Regions from separate parts of the Mesorhizobium sp. M0292 genome, predicted to be linked through region 3. Evidence: predicted binding sites of a transcription regulator. Region 3 holds the regulator's gene; each other region holds the start of a gene.

What was found. The regulator PhoB, encoded in region 3, activates phosphate uptake and scavenging genes when phosphate is short. The targets are predictions, from matches to a motif close to TGTCATNNANCTGTCAT.
Region 1: the regulator PhoB is predicted to act here: its motif matches at 2,392-2,408, upstream of NKI96_RS16070 (ceramide glucosyltransferase).
Region 2: the regulator PhoB is predicted to act here: its motif matches at 2,047-2,063, upstream of NKI96_RS28045 (RNA degradosome polyphosphate kinase).

The regions. Positions count from the first base shown of each region.
Region 1 is NZ_JAMYSB010000009.1:66,152-71,778, reverse strand. It holds gene argF (ornithine carbamoyltransferase) at 1-567, shown strand, start outside; gene NKI96_RS16080 (Hsp33 family molecular chaperone) at 676-1,707, shown strand; gene apaG (Co2+/Mg2+ efflux facilitator ApaG/CorD) at 1,894-2,286, opposite strand; gene NKI96_RS16070 (ceramide glucosyltransferase) at 2,509-3,660, shown strand; gene NKI96_RS16065 (O-succinylhomoserine sulfhydrylase) at 3,672-4,862, opposite strand; SAM riboswitch at 4,920-4,997, opposite strand; gene NKI96_RS16060 (2'-deoxycytidine 5'-triphosphate deaminase) at 5,138-5,627, shown strand, end outside.
Region 2 is NZ_JAMYSB010000027.1:39,988-45,614, reverse strand. It holds gene NKI96_RS28045 (RNA degradosome polyphosphate kinase) at 1-1,892, opposite strand, end outside; gene NKI96_RS28040 (zinc-finger domain-containing protein) at 2,126-2,371, shown strand; gene NKI96_RS28035 (FAD-dependent monooxygenase) at 2,391-3,629, shown strand; gene NKI96_RS28030 (TIGR02117 family protein) at 3,851-4,516, opposite strand; gene NKI96_RS28025 (amino acid ABC transporter ATP-binding protein) at 4,622-5,425, opposite strand; gene NKI96_RS28020 (amino acid ABC transporter permease) at 5,510-5,627, opposite strand, start outside.
Region 3 is NZ_JAMYSB010000010.1:711-6,337, forward strand. It holds gene xylF (D-xylose ABC transporter substrate-binding protein) at 1-480, opposite strand, end outside; gene NKI96_RS16855 (ROK family protein) at 748-1,983, shown strand; gene phoB (phosphate regulon transcriptional regulator PhoB) at 2,014-2,703, opposite strand; gene phoU (phosphate signaling complex protein PhoU) at 2,720-3,424, opposite strand; gene pstB (phosphate ABC transporter ATP-binding protein PstB) at 3,467-4,291, opposite strand; gene pstA (phosphate ABC transporter permease PstA) at 4,309-5,625, opposite strand; gene pstC (phosphate ABC transporter permease subunit PstC) at 5,622-5,627, opposite strand, start outside.

The DNA.
Region 1 (5,627 bases), on a different contig from region 3:
GAGAATGCCACGATTCCGGTCATCAACGGGCTGACCGACGACACCCATCCCTGTCAGCTGATGGCCGACATCATGACCTTCGAGGAGCATCGCGGTCCGGTTGCCGGCAAGACCATCGCCTGGACCGGCGACGGCAACAATGTGCTGCATTCGCTGCTCGAGGCCTCGGCGCGGTTCCGCTTCAACCTCAATGTCGCCGTGCCGGAAGGCAGCGAGCCGGCGCAAAAGCATATCGACTGGTCGAAGAGCAATGGCGGCAAGCTGCACTTCACCCGCTCGCCCGAGGAAGCCGTCGACCAGGCCGACTGCATCGTCACCGACTGCTGGGTGTCGATGGGCCAGGAACACCGCGCCCGCGGCCACAATGTCTTCTCGCCCTATCAGGTCAATGCGGCGCTGATGGCGAGGGCCAAGCCCGACGCCCTGTTCATGCACTGCCTGCCGGCGCATCGCGGTGAGGAAGTCACCGACGAGGTCATCGACGGTCCGCATTCGGTTGTCTTCGACGAAGCCGAGAACCGGCTCCACGCCCAGAAGGCGGTTTTGGCCTGGTGTCTGGGCGCTTGATCTCCAGGCGCTTGATCTCCAAGCGCTTGATCCGGGGCGGCGCGATGCCTATTTGCGCCCCATCACGCAAATCAAGCGCGTTTGGACGCATGCACCCCTCCGGGCCGCATGGCCGCGCCCTGGAGCTTTGTCATGTTGGAAACGCATCAAGTGAATGAACATCACCCCAAACTCGGCGAGTTCGGCTATGCCGGCGACGATCATGTCGTACCCTTCGAGGTCGGCCCGCTCGACGTGCGCGGCCGCACCGTGCAACTCGGGCCGATGCTCGACGCCATCCTCAACCGTCACGACTATCCCGAGCCGGTCGCCCGCCTGCTGGCGGAAGCCTGTGTGCTGACGGTGCTGCTCGGCACTTCGCTCAAATTCGAAGGCAAGTTCATCCTGCAGACCCGCACCGACGGGCCTGTCGACATGCTGGTCGCGGATTTCTCCACGCCCTCGGCATTGCGCGCCTATGCGCGCTTCGATGCCGACCGGCTGGAGGCCCTGGTGGCCGCAGGCCAGACCTCGCAGCAGACGCTGCTGGGCAGCGGCGTTTTGGCGCTGACCATCGACCAGGGCGCGCACACGCAGCGCTATCAGGGCATCGTCCAACTCGACGGCGAGACGCTGGAAGACGCCGCGCGCACCTATTTCCGCCAGTCGGAGCAGATCCCGACCGACCTCCGGCTGTCGGTGGCCAAGCTGCTGACGCCCGGCCCCGGCGGTGCGCGCGAGCAGTGGCGCGCCGGCGGTATCCTGGCGCAGTTCCTGCCGCAGTCACCCGAGCGCATGCGCGTGCCGGACATTTCGGGCGGCGACGGCGATCCGCGTGACGTGACGCAGGAGCCGGCCGACAATTCGTGGCGCGAGCTGGTGGCGCTGCTCGGCACCATCGAGCCGACCGAGCTGATCGACCCGACCATCGGCGCCGAGCGGCTGCTCTACAGGCTGTTCCACGAACATGGTGTGCGCGTCTTCGGCGGCGTGCCGGTCGCCGACCAATGTTCCTGCTCAAGGGACAAGATACGCGGCATCCTCGAGGGGTTTTCCGCGCAGGAGATCAAGGACAGCATCGAAGATGGCGGCATCCACGTCGCCTGCGAGTTCTGCTCGAAGCAGTACGACTTCGACCCGGCGGAGTTTGCAGCTCAGTAGCATCTCTTCCTTCTCCCCGTTCACGGGGAGAAGGTGCCCGAAGGGCGGATGAGGGGCAGCGCGAACTTTGGTGAATGGCCGCGCATAGCCTACGTCATGTGCGTGGAAGATAACCTCATGAGTCCGGCGGCGCCCCTCGTTGCACTGCCGGGCATTTCTCCCCGTATAGAGATGGGGAGAAAACCCCTAATTCACCGTCCGCCGCGTCCCCGGCAGATCCAGCGAAAACGCGGGAATAGCGACGTCGAACGTCTCGCCCTTTTTGTTGCGCATGGTGTAGTGGCCGACCATGAAGCCGGAGGGCGTCGAGAGCGGGCAGCCTGACGTGTATTGATAGCTGTCGCCGGGATTGAGCTCAGGCTGGTCGCCGACCACGCCGGCGCCGCGCACTTCCTCGATCCGGCCGCTGCCGTCGGTGATGTGCCAGTAACGCGACATAAGCTGCACGAAATCGTCCGACTGGTTGTCGATCGTCACCTGGTAGCCCCAGACATAACGGTTCTCCGCCGGGTCCGAGCGGTCCTCCAGGTAGAACGGTCTGACCTGCACTTCGATGTTGCGCGTGACGGCGCGATACATGGGCTGCTCCGGTTGCGCGGCAAGGAACATTTGTCGCGCTATGCGGTTTGATACGCGCACAACGGCATGTCCTGCCAGCCTCAAAGCGGAGGTGCCGACAAACAATGTCATTTAAGTGACACATGACAGTGTTGGTGTGCGCAAACCTTGCCGGCGACTCAAGGCCCATCTGTCGACTGACGAAGCAGCCGCGAGCGGCCTTTCCGGAGTGACCAGATCTCGATGGAACCAGCTCTCACAGCCGCTTTCGCTTCCTCCGCTTTGCTTCTTTCGAATCTCGCCAGCATCCTGCTTGCATCGTCGAAGCTGAAAGCGCGCCGTCTCATCCCTCCGCCGTCCAACGAGCAGCCACCGGTCTCGATCGTCGTGCCGTCGCGCGGCGTGGAGCCGTTCACACAAGAGACGCTGCAGCGAGCCTTCTCGCTCGACTGGCCGCGCTACGAACTGATCTTCTGCGTCGCTCACGCCGACGATCCCGTCGTCAAACTGATAAACAGGGCGATCGTCCTGTTTCCCAACGTGCCGGCCCGGCTGCTGATCGGCGACGACCGCGTCAGCAGCAACCCGAAGCTCAACAACTGCGTCAAGGGCTGGGAAGCGGCGCTCTATCATTGGGTTATTCTCGCGGATTCCAACGTGCTGATGCCTAGGGATTACGTCCAGCACATGATGGCGGCCTGGCGGACCAATACCGGGCTTATCTGCTCGACGCCGATCGGCTCTCGGCCGGATGGCTTCTGGGCCGAGGTCGAATGCGCGTTCCTCAACACGCTGCAGGCGCGCTGGCAATATGCCGGCGAGGCGCTCGGTCTCGGCTTTGCCCAAGGCAAGAGCATGCTGTGGAACAAGCCGATGCTCGATACCAGTGGCGGTATCCGCGCGCTGGCCGCCGAGATCGCCGAGGATGCTGCTGCAACCAAGCTGGTCAACGGACTGGGCCTGCGCGTCAATCTCGTTGCCTCGCCTTTCGAGCAACCACTGGGGCAGCGCCGACTTGCCGACATCTGGTCGCGCCAGGCGCGCTGGGCGCGGTTGCGCCGCGTCACTTTCCCGCTGTTTTTCGCACCCGAGATCCTGACCGGCGTCGCCGTGCCGTTGGCGTTGGCGCTGGTGGCGGCCGCAAGTGCCGGCATCAGCCTGCCGGCCACGGTGTTGGCCGTGCTGACGGCGGCCTACATTCCCGAATGCGCGCTGGCCGCGGCCAAGGGCTGGCACCTGTCGCTGCGCATGGTCCCGGCGATGATGGTGCGCGACATGATGCTTCCCGCCATCTGGGCGCGCGGCTGGCTGAGCGGCGCCGTCGACTGGCGCGGCAACATCATGACCATCGGCACCAAGACGGCCGAACTGGAAGAGGTTTCGTCGGGAGCGTGACGCCTCGCGGCCTATCCGGCTGCCTTCAGCGCCTGCGCAACGTCCTCCAGCAGATCGTCCGTATCCTCAAGACCGACCGACAGCCTGAGCGTTCCCGGCCCGATGCCAAGCTCGGCGCGAGCTTCGTCGCTGAGGTTCTTGTGCGTGGTGGTCGCCGGATGGGTGATCAGGCTCTTGGCGTCGCCGAGATTGTTGGAGATCAGCACGATGTCGAGCGCGTTCTGCAAGGCGAAGGCCGCCTGCTTGCCGCCCTTGACGTCGAGGCAGATCAGCGTCGATCCGCCTGTCATCTGCTTCTTGACGATGTCGGCCTGCGGGTGGTCGGCGCGGCCGGGATAGATGACGCGGGCGATTTCCGGCCGTCCTGCCAGGAAATCCGCGATCTTGGCCGCGCTTTCAGTCTGCTGGCGCACCCGAACCGGCAGCGTCTCCAGGCCCTTGAGCAGCGTCCAGGCGTTGAACGGCGACAGGCTCGGGCCGGTGTGGCGGAAATAGTCGTGCAAATTCTCGTCGATCCATTTCTTGTCGGACAGGATGATGCCGCCGAGACAGCGTCCCTGGCCGTCAATGTGCTTGGTCGCGGAGTAGACGACGATATGGGCGCCGAGCTGCAAGGGCTTCTGCTGCAAGGGCGTGGCGAAGACATTGTCGACGATCAGCCTGGCGCCGATCGAGGTGGCGAGCGCCGCCACCGCTGCAATGTCGACCACTTCCAGCGTCGGATTGGTCGGGCTTTCCAGGAAGAACAGTTTCGTGTTCGGCCGCACCGCCTTTTCCCAGTTGGCGATGTCGGTGCCGTCGACCAGCGTTGCCTCGATGCCGTATTTCGGCGCCAGCGTCTCCACCACCCAGCGGCAGGAGCCGAACAGCGCGCGCGCCGCAACGATATGGTCGCCGGCCTTGGCGCTGCACAGGAGCGCTGCCGTCACCGCCGCCATGCCGGACGCCGTGGCGCGCGCATCTTCGGCACCCTCCAGCGCGCACATGCGCTTTTCGAACATGTCGACGGTAGGGTTGGCATAGCGCGAATAGATGAAGCCCGGCTCCTCGCCCTTGAAACGGGCCTCGGCAGCCTGCGCCGTCTCGTAGACATAGCCTTGGGTGAGGTACATCGCTTCGGACGTCTCGCCGAACTGGGAACGCAGCGTTCCCCCGTGCACGAGTGCGGTCTGAGGTTTCCAGTTACGCTTCTTGGTGCTCATCGCTTTTGTTCCAGACACAAAAAAACCGGCCGCGAAAGTCGCAACCGGTCCATATGGCCTTGCGGCCCGACGGTCCTTTAGCGACTTGTTTAACGTGGCTGCAAGCCGACCGGCCAAATCACCACGGGATAACGACCCTTTAGACCTCACCTGCGCTTGCGTCAATTGCCGGCTTCATTAAGAGGTTTGTACCAGGCAGGTTCCGCAATAATATCCAGCGGTTTTGCGGCAAGAACCTGCCACAAAGAGACCGACCTTGGAGCGGAGCCAGCCTTTTGCGGCAGACAGGCATTCTTCCCGATCAGGACATTTCCGCGCTGTTTCAGTCCGGCGCGCTGAAGTCGCCGCGCGCGCTCGATGTCGACCAGGTGCAGCCGGCGAGCCTCGATCTCAGGCTCGGCGACAAGGCTTTTCGCGTGCGCGCCTCCTTCCTGCCGGGTCCCGATCATCTGGTGGCCGACAAGCTTCACCGGCTGAAATTGCATGAGTTCAGTCTCGCCGAGGGCGCGGTGCTGGAAACCGGCTGCGTCTACATCGTGCCGCTGCTCGAAAGCCTGGCGCTGCCCGCAAACGTGTCGGCCTCGGCCAACCCGAAGAGCTCGACCGGCCGGCTCGACATCTTCACCCGGGTGATGACCGATCGCGGCCATGAGTTCGACAAGATCGCCCCCGGCTATCACGGGCCGCTTTATCTCGAAGTCAGTCCGCGCACCTTCCCGATCGTCGTACGCGCCGGATCGAGGCTGTCGCAGATCCGCTTTCGCA
Region 2 (5,627 bases), on a different contig from region 3:
TCGGCCGAGGCGATGTAGACGATCGCCTCGTCCGACGGCAGGCCATGGCCGTTGCCGAAGCAATAGATGCGGCTGTGTTCGAGGAAGCGGCCGACGATCGACTTGACCCTGATGTTTTCCGACAGGCCGGGCACCTGCGGCCGCAGGCAGCAGATGCCGCGCACGACGAGATCGATCTCGACGCCGGCACGGCTGGCGTCATAGAGCGCGTCGATGATGTTGGGATCGACGAGCGCGTTCATCTTCATCCAGATGCGCGCCGGACGGCCAGCCAGCGCGTGGGCGACCTCGTCGGCAATGTGCTTGAGGATACGGCTGCGCAGCGTAAACGGCGAGATGGCGATCCGCATCTCATCGGTCGGCTCGGCATAGCCGGTGATGAAGTTGAACAGCTGGGCGACATCGCGCGCGATCGTCGGATCGGTGGTGAAGAAGGACAGGTCGGTGTAAATGCGCGCTGTCACCGGATGGTAGTTGCCGGTGCCGAGATGCACATAGTTACGCAGCTTGCCGTCCTCGCGCCGCACCACCAGCGACATTTTCGCATGGGTTTTGAGTTCAAGGAAGCCGAACACGACCTGGACGCCGGCGCGTTCGAGGTCGCGCGCCCAGCGGATGTTGGCTTCCTCGTCGAAGCGCGCCTTGAGCTCGACCAGGGCGGTTACCGACTTGCCGGCCTCGGCCGCGTCGACCAAGGCGCGCACGATCGGGCTGTCGTTGGAGGTGCGGTAGAGCGTCTGCTTGATCGCCACCACCTCCGGGTCGGCCATCGCCTGGCGCAGGAATTGGACCACCACGTCAAAGGATTCATAGGGGTGGTGGACGACGATGTCCTTCTCGCGAATGGCCGCGAAACAGTCGCCGCCATGCTCGCGGATGCGCTCGGGAAAGCGTGGATTGTAGGGGGTGAACTTCAGGTCGTCGCGTGGCACGGCGACGATCTCGGAAATCTGGCTGAGCGCCAGCGGGCCGGTCAGAACGCTGATGCGGCTCGAAGAGACGCCAAGCTCGCCGGCGACGAACTCGCGCAATTCGCCGGGCATCGACTTGTCGAATTCGATGCGGATGACCGAACCGCGGCGGCGCCGCTTCAGCGCCGTCTCGAACAGGCGCACGAGATCTTCCGACTCTTCCTCGACCTCGATATCGCTGTCCCGGATGATGCGGAAGGTGCCGGAACCCTTGACCTCATAGCCGGGGAACAGCTTGCCGATATAGAGGCCGACAGCCTCCTCCAACGGAATGAAGCGAACGTGCTGCTTGCGGTCGGGCAGGCGGATGAAGCGCTTCAGCGCCACCGGCAGGCGCAGAAGCGCGCTCATCTCCTCGCCATTCTTGCGGTGGCGCAATTGCAGCGCCATCGAGAAGCCGAGATTGGGAATGAACGGAAACGGATGCGCCGGGTCGATCGACAGTGGAGTCAGGACCGGGAAGACCTGGTCCTGGAAATGGTCTTCCAGCCAGACTTTCTCATCCTTGGTCAGTGCATCGCGGGTGATGCTCTCAATGCCTTCCTTGTTGAGCAGCAGCATCAGCGCCGAAAGGCTGTTCTGCTGGTCCTCCTGCAGCCGCTCGACCTCGCGCAGCAATTGTTCCAGCTGCTGCTCCGGCGTGCGGCCGTCGGGGCTCTTGAGCGCAATGCCTTCGCGCACCTGGCCGGCAAGGCCGGCGACGCGGACCATGAAGAATTCGTCGAGATTGGCGGCTGAAATCGACAGGAAACGGACGCGTTCGAGCAGCGGATGGTGCTGGTTCTGGGATTCCTCGAGCACACGCCGGTTGAACTGCAGCCAGGAGAACTCACGGTTGACGAACCGATCGGGGTTGCCGCCCTCGGGGCTCGCCACCTCGACATTGATGAATTCGCTCTGCACCGGCTTCAGTTCGTTCATGGTTCCTGCTCTTCCCCGCCAACCGTCCCTTGGAGCGCCGCTGGACGTGCCATGCCTCTAACACGCTTTTGTGACGCATGGCCCTTCGGCGAAAACCATTCCGATTTCAGGGACATGCACTTAACCGGCTCACCGTATCCTCTGACAGGCTTTTGCGACAGTTTCATTTCATCGATCTTGCAAACAGGCCTGTTATGTTCCAGATGCTTTTCGACGAGATCAAGGAGACGACGATGGCAGGCGGTTCCATTCCCCACTTCCAGAACGATGCGGGCCATCCGGCAATCGACATCGGCGTCAAGGAATTCATGTGCACCGGCGCCAACCCGCCCTTCGACCATCCACACGTGTTCCTCGACATGGGCGACGACAATGAAAAGGTCTGCCCCTATTGCTCGACGCTCTACCGCTATTCGGCGAAGCTGAGGGCGACGGAAACGCTGCCGGCCGGTTGCCTTTATATCGACCAGGCCGCCTGATCCTTCCGCGACAAGCCCGATGGAAGACATCAGGTCCCGGCAGGTCATAATCGCCGGGGCCGGCATCGCCGGGCTGACCGCTGCCCTTGCCTTCGCCGGACGGGGTTATCCGGTAAAGCTGATCGAACAGGCACAGCACCTAGAAGCGGCCGGCGCCGGCATCCAGCTTTCGCCCAACGCAACACGCATTCTTGGAAAACTCGGCGTGCTCGACCGACTGCTGCCCGCAGCGTTGCGGCCGGAAGCGGTCGTGCTCAAGGACGCCGGGACGCTGCGCGAACTGGCGCGGGTACCGCTTGGGCAAGCCGCCGAAGCGCGCTGGCAGGCGCCTTATCTCGTCGCTCACCGCGCCGATCTGCAGGCAGCGCTGCTGGCGCAAATGGCCGAACGGCCGGAGATTGAGCTCATCACCGGCGCCCGCGTGACCGGCACCGTCAAAGACGCGCAATATGTCGCCGTGACCGCCGAAGTGGACGGCCGCGAGATCGAGGCACGCGGCAAACTGCTGGTCGGCGCCGACGGCGTCTGGTCGGCAGTCAGGGCGCAACTCGCAGGCGAGGACTTCGTCAAAAGCCGTTTTTCGGGCGAACTCGCCTGGCGAGTCACGATCGCGGCCGACGGTGCGGCCGGAGAAGCCTTTGTCGCGATCGGCGCCGCCGACTGCGTCACCACGTTCCTGCATCCTGGCTTCCACATGGTCGCCTACCCCGTCAGCAAAGGCCGGGCCTTCAATCTCGCCGCCTTCACCAAGGGTGAGCGCATAGCCGAAGGTTGGTCGGGCCATGCCGATCCCGCGATCCTCACGGCTGCCCTGCGCGGCACCGCGCCGGGCCTGACGAAGCTTGTGGCACTGGCCGGCCCATGGACGGCCTTTCCGATCCACACCGTCGAACAGAAGCGGTGGACGAGCCCGCAGGGCATCGCGCTGATCGGCGACGCCGCGCACGCGATGACGCCGTTTGCCGCGCAGGGCGCGGCAATGGCGATCGAGGATGCCATCACGCTTGCCGACGCTATCGCCGATTTCCCTGGCGATCTGCCCAGAAGTTTTCAAATCTGGGAAAATCTTCGGCGGCCGCGTGTCGCCAAGGCCGCGCGTCGTGGGGCCGTAAACCGCCTCGCCTGGCATGCTGCCGGCCCGGTGGCGATCGCCCGCAATCTGTTCCTGGCCATGCGCTCGCCCGACAAGCTCGCCGCCGACCTCGACTGGCTCTATGGATGGCGAGCGGACGCTCGGCAGTCTAGATCGTCGACTTAGCGATCCTTCCCACCCCCTCTGTCCTGCCGGACATCTCCCCCGCAAGGGGGGAGATTGGATGTCGCCGTCGCCTTCGCCAAAATCGCCGGCGTTGCAGCAGGAGCGCCGCGGGCAAACGGCTGCTCTCCCCCCTTGCGGGGGCGATGGCCGGCAGGCCAGAGGGGGGTGCTGTCCCGCTGACTTCAAAAGATCCAACACTGTCGCGGTGCGATGAAGGACTGCTAGTTATAAAACCGCATCGACAAGCCCAGCGAGGCCGGCAGCGGGTTCCACCAGCCGGTGCGCAGGCCGGCGGTGCGCAGGCCGGCGGCTGTCCAGGTGTTACAGCCGACAAGCGCGTTGAAATGGCCGTTCGCCTCGAAGAAGCGGTCGAAGCTGGAATAGGCGGCGTTCTCGATGACGACCGGACCATGCGGCCCTTGCTGGAAACTCGCGTCGATATAGTCGAGCAGCGCTGCAAAACGTTCCTCATCGATGTCGAAACCGGTGACAGCAGGGTGCGGCTCGGCGATGGCCCCGGCGATATCGACATGCATGACCGAGGCGTCCAGTGTCAGCGCCTTGAGGACGGGCACTGCTTTCAGCTGCGACCAGCTCGGCGTCTCCAGATAGAAGGCCCGGCCGCCCCAGCCAAAGACGATGTAGCGCACTTCCGGGGCGTCGACAGGGATGCCGGCAGCGACCAGGAAATGGAAGCGCCGGCGCACTTCGTCATCGACGGGAATGGCGATGTCGGTGTGGATCGGATTCTCCAGCACCAGAATATGGCGCGTGCCCTCACCCGCCGCTGACGCGGGCCACAGCGGACGCGGCACCAGCGTGCCGAGCGTGGCAGCGAGCGCGACCACGATAATCAGCATGGCCACGAAACGCAGGGCTTTTCTCATGCGGCGGCGGCTTTGTGTTTCAATGGAGAAGATCAACCCCGACCCCAGATAGCAAAAGAGCCCGGCCGCATTACGGCCGGGCTCTTTTGGTTCGCATGAAAATGCTCAGTGCAGGATCTGCGACAGAAACAGCTTCGTGCGCTCGTGGCGCGGATGGTCGAAGAACTCGGCCGGCGTGTTCTGTTCGACGATCTGGCCCTGATCCATGAAGATCACCCGGTTGGCGACTTTGCGGGCAAAGCCCATTTCGTGAGTGACGCACAGCATGGTCATGCCTTCCTCGGCCAGGCCCACCATCGTCTCCAGCACTTCCTTGATCATTTCGGGATCGAGCGCCGAGGTCGGCTCATCGAACAGCATGATGCGCGGGTTCATGCACAGCGAACGCGCTATCGCCACGCGCTGCTGCTGGCCGCCCGACAGCTGGCCCGGATATTTGTTGGCCTGTTCGGGGATCTTGACGCGCTTGAGGAAGTGCATGGCGATTTCCTCGGCCTGCTTCTTCGGCGTCTTGCGCACCCAGATCGGTGCCAATGTGCAGTTCTCCAGGATGGTCAGATGCGGAAACAGGTTGAAGTGCTGGAACACCATGCCGACCTCGCGGCGCACCTCGTCGATCTTCTTGAGATCGTTGGTGAGTTCCTTGCCGTCGACGATGATCTTGCCCTTCTGGTGCTCTTCCAGCCGGTTGATGCAGCGGATCATGGTCGACTTGCCCGAGCCCGAAGGACCGCAGATGACGATGCGCTCGCCGCGCATCACCTTGAGGTTGATGTCCTTCAGCACATGGAACTCGCCATACCATTTGTGCATGCCGATGATGTCGATTGCGACATCGGTGGTCGAAATGTGCATCTTCTTGGCATCGACCTTGATCTCTTCGGCGCTGACGGCGTTTTCTATGACCATGGCAGGTTCCCCTTTTTGTTCTGTCTTTTAGCTATGATGCATGTCGTTGTCCCAAAACCGCTAAACACTTTTGGGCGACATGCATCAACGTTTGTGACCGGTGTCGAGCCGGCGTTCCGTGTACATCGAATAGCGCGACATGCCGAAGCAGAACAGCCAGAAGACGAAGGCTGCAAAGATGAGACCGGATCTCGCGGTCTGT
Region 3 (5,627 bases):
ATTCGGATCCGAGCCAGAGCCCTTGATAAAGACATAGTTGCCCTCGGGCTTCGCCTTGAACACTTCGCGGGCCTGCATGCGGCCGACTTCTTTGTTGTCGAAGGTCAGGTAGAAGACGTCCTTGTTCTCGATCAGGCGGTCATAGCCGACGACCGGAATGCCTTCGTCCAGCGCCTTCTGCACCGCCGGGCCGATGGCCGACGCGTCCTGCGCCAGGACGATCAGCGCGTTGGCGCCTTGTGAGATCAGGCTTTCGACGTCGGTCAGCTGCTTGCCGGGATTGGACTGCGCGTCGGCGGAAATGTACTTGTCGCCGGCGGCTTCGATCGCCGTCTTCATCGCCGCCTCGTCCGTCTTCCAGCGCTCTTCCTGGAAGTTCGACCAGGAGACGCCGATGACCTTGTCCTTCGCCTGCGCGACCGAGACCAGCGTCAGCGACATGGCGGCGCCCGCCAGCATGGCGGCTGCAAATCTGTTCATGATAAACCCTCCCTGCGCCGCGCGCGGCGCGACAAAACTGGCCCGAGGGCCGGCACACAGAGGCTCCATTTTTTCGAGCCTCGAAAAAATACTGGTTCAATGATAAGGCACTGTCAACATCGATTCTGATGGATTCTGATGGCGTTGCCGAATTTTTTCGAGCTCCGCAATAAACAATGACAGGGCTGCCGGCGTCTGCCAATATTTGGCTGGTGCCGTCGAACGCCTTCACTATCATGAGGCGCGAGGAGGCCGGGAGGAAAACAAATGTCGGTTGGGATCCGCCACGACGATCTGCGCCGTCGCAACCGTGCGATGGTGATTTCGGCCGTGCGCCGGGCCGGCCAGCCGTCGCGGACCGAGATTGCGGCGACCACCGGCCTCAGCCATTCGACGATATCGGCAATCTCGTCTGATCTAATTCAAGAAGGCATCCTGATTGAAGGCAAGCCTGGCGAGACCGGCTCGCTGAAACGCGGCCGGCCGCAGGTCGGCCTTGGCCTCAACCCGGAAGCGGCGGCGGTCATGACCGTGGTGCTGTCGCTGAACTTCCTCTCCGTCACCGTCATCGACTATGCCGGCCAGGTGGTCGCGGAAGAACAGCGCCGGCTCGACACGCTGACCATGCCGCGCGACGAGCTGATCGGCGAATGCGTAGCAATCGTCGGGCGGCGTCTCGCGGACCCGGACCTCGATGTCCAGAGCATCGCCCGCATTGCCATGGGCATCCAGGGCATCACCGATTCGCAGGCGCGGGCCATGCTGTGGTCGCCAATCACGCCACTGACCGACATTGCCTTCGCCGACATGTTGGAAGCGGAATTCGGCATTCCTGCCACCATGGAGAACGACTGCAATATGATGGCGGTGGCCCTGCAATGGCGCCAGCCCGAGCGCTACCGCGACAATTTCATCGCGATCCTCTTGTCGCACGGCATCGGCATGGGGCTGGTGCTGAAAGGCGAACTGTTCACCGGCACCCATTCCTCGGGCGGCGAGTTCGGCCACATGATCCACCGTCCGGGCGGCGCGCTCTGCCGCTGCGGGCGGCGCGGCTGCGTGGAAGCCTATGCCGGAAACTACGCCATCTGGCGCAGCGCCAAAATGATGGGCGAGGATGCCGAGCCGGTCGATATCGGCGACGCTGATATGCGGGCGCTGGCCGCTCGTGCGCGAGAGACGGACGGACCGGAGCGCGAAGCCTATCGCAGGGCCGGTGAGGCGCTCGGCTTCGGCCTCGGCAGCCTGTTTGCGCTGATCGACCCGGCCCCCGTCGCCATGGTCGGCGTCAGCGCCGCCGCGTTCGACCTGATCGAACCGGCATTGCGCGAAGCGATCGCCCAGACCGCCGGCGGCCAGCACTCGAAGTCGATCTCCTTCGACACCGAGCCCAACGAGCTGCCGCTGATCCGCGAAGGCTGTGCCACGCGCGCGCTCGGCTTCGTCGACCAGGAGATTTTTGCGCCGGGTATTCAGCCCAAATCCGGCAAGCATGTCGCGTGAATGGCCGGCAACGGCGCGACGCGCAGGATCCTAGTCTTCCCTGATCGCGTAGCCGGCGCCGCGAATGGTACGGATGACATCCGGCATGCGGCCGTTGTTGACGGCCTTGCGCAGCCGCCCGACATGCACGTCGACGGTTCGCTCGTCTATATAGATCGTCTCGCCCCAGACATTGTCGAGCAGTTGGCTGCGCGAGAACACGCGGCCGGGATGGCGCATCATGAATTCGAGCAGCCGGAACTCGGTCGGTCCGAGCCTGATCTCGCTCTTCTTGCGGTAGACACGGTGCGACTCGCGGTCGAGCACGATGTCGCCGACCTTGAGCACGCTGGACAGCACTTCCGGCTTGGCCCGGCGCAGCAGCGCCTTCACGCGCGCCATGAACTCCGGCGTCGAGAATGGCTTGACCAGATAGTCGTCGGCGCCGGTGGACAGGCCGCGCACGCGATCGCTTTCCTCACCGCGCGCGGTCAGCATGATGATCGGCAGCCGCTCGGTTTCGGGCCGCACTCTAAGCCGCCGGCAGAGCTCGATGCCGGAAACAGCGGGCACCATCCAGTCGAGCACCAGGAGATCGGGCACGTTTTCCTGCAGGCGGATCTCGGCCTCGTCGCCGCGTGTCACCACCTCGACTTGATAGCCTTCGGATTCGAGGTTGTAGCGGAGGAGCACGCCTAGCGGCTCCTCGTCCTCCACGACCATGATGCGTGGCGCGATCATAGGCAGTTCACCCTCATCAGGCCGGCGTGGCCATCGCCGTCTCGTCCTGCTTCGGACGATTGGCGGGCAATTGCTGGCCGGTCAGCACATAATACGCATTTTCGGCGATGTTGGTGACATGATCGCCGATGCGCTCAAGATTCTTGGCGCAGAACAAGAGATGCGTGCAGGCGGTGATGTTGCGAGGGTCTTCCATCATGTAGGTCAAGAGCTCACGAAACACGGACGTGTATTTGACGTCGATGCGCTCGTCGTCATTCCTGAGTTTTGCAAGCGCTGCCGCATCGGTGGCGGCATATTCCTCGACGACGCCTTGCACCTGGATCAGCACCAGTTGCGCCATGGCATCGATGGAGTGCGAGAGGTCGCGCGGCGTGACGCTCAAGCCCACGGTGCCGACGCGTTTGGCGATGTTCTTGGCGAGATCGCCGATGCGCTCGAGGTCGCCGGCCATGCGGATCGAGCCGACCACGGCGCGCAGATCGTTGGCCATCGGCTGGCGCTTGGCGATCAGCGTGATGGCGCGGTCGTCCAGTTCGCGCTGGCGCGCATCCATGATGGCGTCGTCGGAAACGACACGCTGTGCCAGCGCATTGTCCGAATTGAGCAGCGCCCTGGTCGAGCCGCTGACCATCGAGCCGGCCAGATCGCCCATGTCGCGGATCAGCTTGCTGATCTGCCCGAGCTCTTCATCGAAGGAGGCGACGGTATGTTCACCCATGATCTTGGTCCTCGTGCCTGAAAATTCACCCCGCCGGACGGCTCAGCCGAAGCGGCCGGTAATGTAGTCTTGGGTGCGCTTGTCGTCGGGGTTGGTGAACATCTTGTCGGTGGCGCCCTCCTCGACGAGATAGCCGAGATGGAACATCGCTGTACGCTGCGACACGCGCGCCGCCTGCTGCATCGAGTGGGTGACGATGACGATCGTGTAGTTCTGGCGCAGTTCGTCGATCAGCTCCTCGACACGGGCGGTGGCGATCGGATCGAGCGCCGAGCAGGGCTCGTCCATCAGGATCACCTCCGGCGACACGGCGATGGCGCGCGCGATGCACAGGCGCTGCTGCTGGCCGCCGGACAGGCCGGTGCCGGGCTCCTGCAGGCGGTCCTTGACCTCGTTCCAGATCGCAGCCTTCTTAAGGCTCTGCTCGACGATCTGGTCCATGTCGGACTTGCGCTTGGCCAGCCCATGGATGCGCGGGCCGTAGGCGACGTTCTCGTAGATCGACTTCGGGAACGGGTTGGGTTTCTGGAACACCATGCCGACGCGGGCGCGCAGTTCGACGACATCGATGTTCTTGTCGTAGATGTCGTCTTCATCGAGCGTGATCTTGCCGGTCACCCGCGCCGAATCGATGGTGTCGTTCATGCGGTTGAGGCAGCGCAGGAAGGTCGACTTGCCGCAGCCGGACGGGCCGATCAGCGCCGTCACCTGGTTCTGTCGGACGTCGAGATTGACGTCGAACAACGCCTGCTTCTCGCCGTAGAAGACGCCGACCTTGTCGCCGCGCATCTTGATGACTTCGTTCGACTTGGCGTTCATTTTGTCGCCCACTGCATTCTCAAGGGACTGTTCGGTCATGATGTTCATACCAAATTGCCTTTTTTCTACCAGCGCCGCTCGAACCGGCGCCGGAGCACGATCGCGGTGATGTTCATGGCCATGAGGAAGACGAGCAGGATGATGATGGCGCCGGACATGCGCTCGACAAAAGCGCGCTCAGCCTCGTTTGCCCACATATAGATCTGCACCGGCAGCGCGGTCGCCGGATCGAAAGGCGTCGCCGGATAATCGGCGACGAAAGCGACCATGCCGATCAAGAGCAGCGGTGCTGTCTCGCCGAGCGCACGCGCCAGGCCGATGATGGTGCCGGTAAGGATGCCTGGGGCGGCAAGCGGCAGGATGTGGTGGAACACCATCTGCATCTTGGAGGCGCCGAGGCCGAGTGCCGCCGAGCGGATCGACGGCGGCACCGCGGCGAGGGCGGCGCGCGTGGCGATGATTATGGTCGGCAATGTCATCAAGGTCAGCACCAGGCCGCCGACGAAGGAAGCCGAGCGCGGCATGCCGAGGAAGTTGATGAACACGGCAAGGCCAAGCAGACCGAAGACGATCGACGGCACCGCCGCGAGATTGTTGATGTTGACTTCGATCAGGTCCGTAAAGCGGTTCTTCTTGGCGAATTCCTCGAGATAGATCGAGGCGGCGACGCCGATCGGCAGCGCCAGCAAAAGCACGATCACCATCATGTAGAACGACCCGATGATGGCCACGGCCATGCCCGACGTCTCGGGCCGGCTGGAGGCGCCATAGCTGAACAGGCCGGTGTTGAAATGCTCGGCCATCGCGCCTTCGGCTTTGAGCTTGTTCATCCAGTCGATCTGCTGGTTGGACACCTTGCGGCGCGCTTCATCGACGCCGAGGTCGATCTGGCCCTTGAAGGCCGAGTCGAGATTGGCGGCGGCCAGGATGTCGACGTCACGCGTCGTGCCGATCACCGACGGATCGGCGGAGACGATGTCGCGCAGCTGGACGCGGGCGCCTTCCGACAGGAAGCCCTTGAGCTTCAGCATCATCGGCTTGTTGGCCGGATCGATGCCGAGCTTGGCCACCAGCGCGTTTTCGGCGAGCTTGGGATAGTTCGCCTTGATCAGCACATTCGGGTCTGTGGCACGCTTGTTCGAGGGGTCGATGACCTTCTCATCGAAGGTGATCGGAAGCGTCACCGTCGTCTGCCAGAAGGCGGTGTAGCCTTTCGAGACGATGGTGATCAACATGATGGCCAGGAACGCCAGGCCCACCGAGATCGCAATCACGCCATAGATGCGGAACCGGCGTTCGGCGGCATAGCGCGCCTTCAGCCCGATGTCGCGGCGCGGACGCGCGACGGCACCCGCCATCGTGTCCAGGGGGATGTCGGTCATTC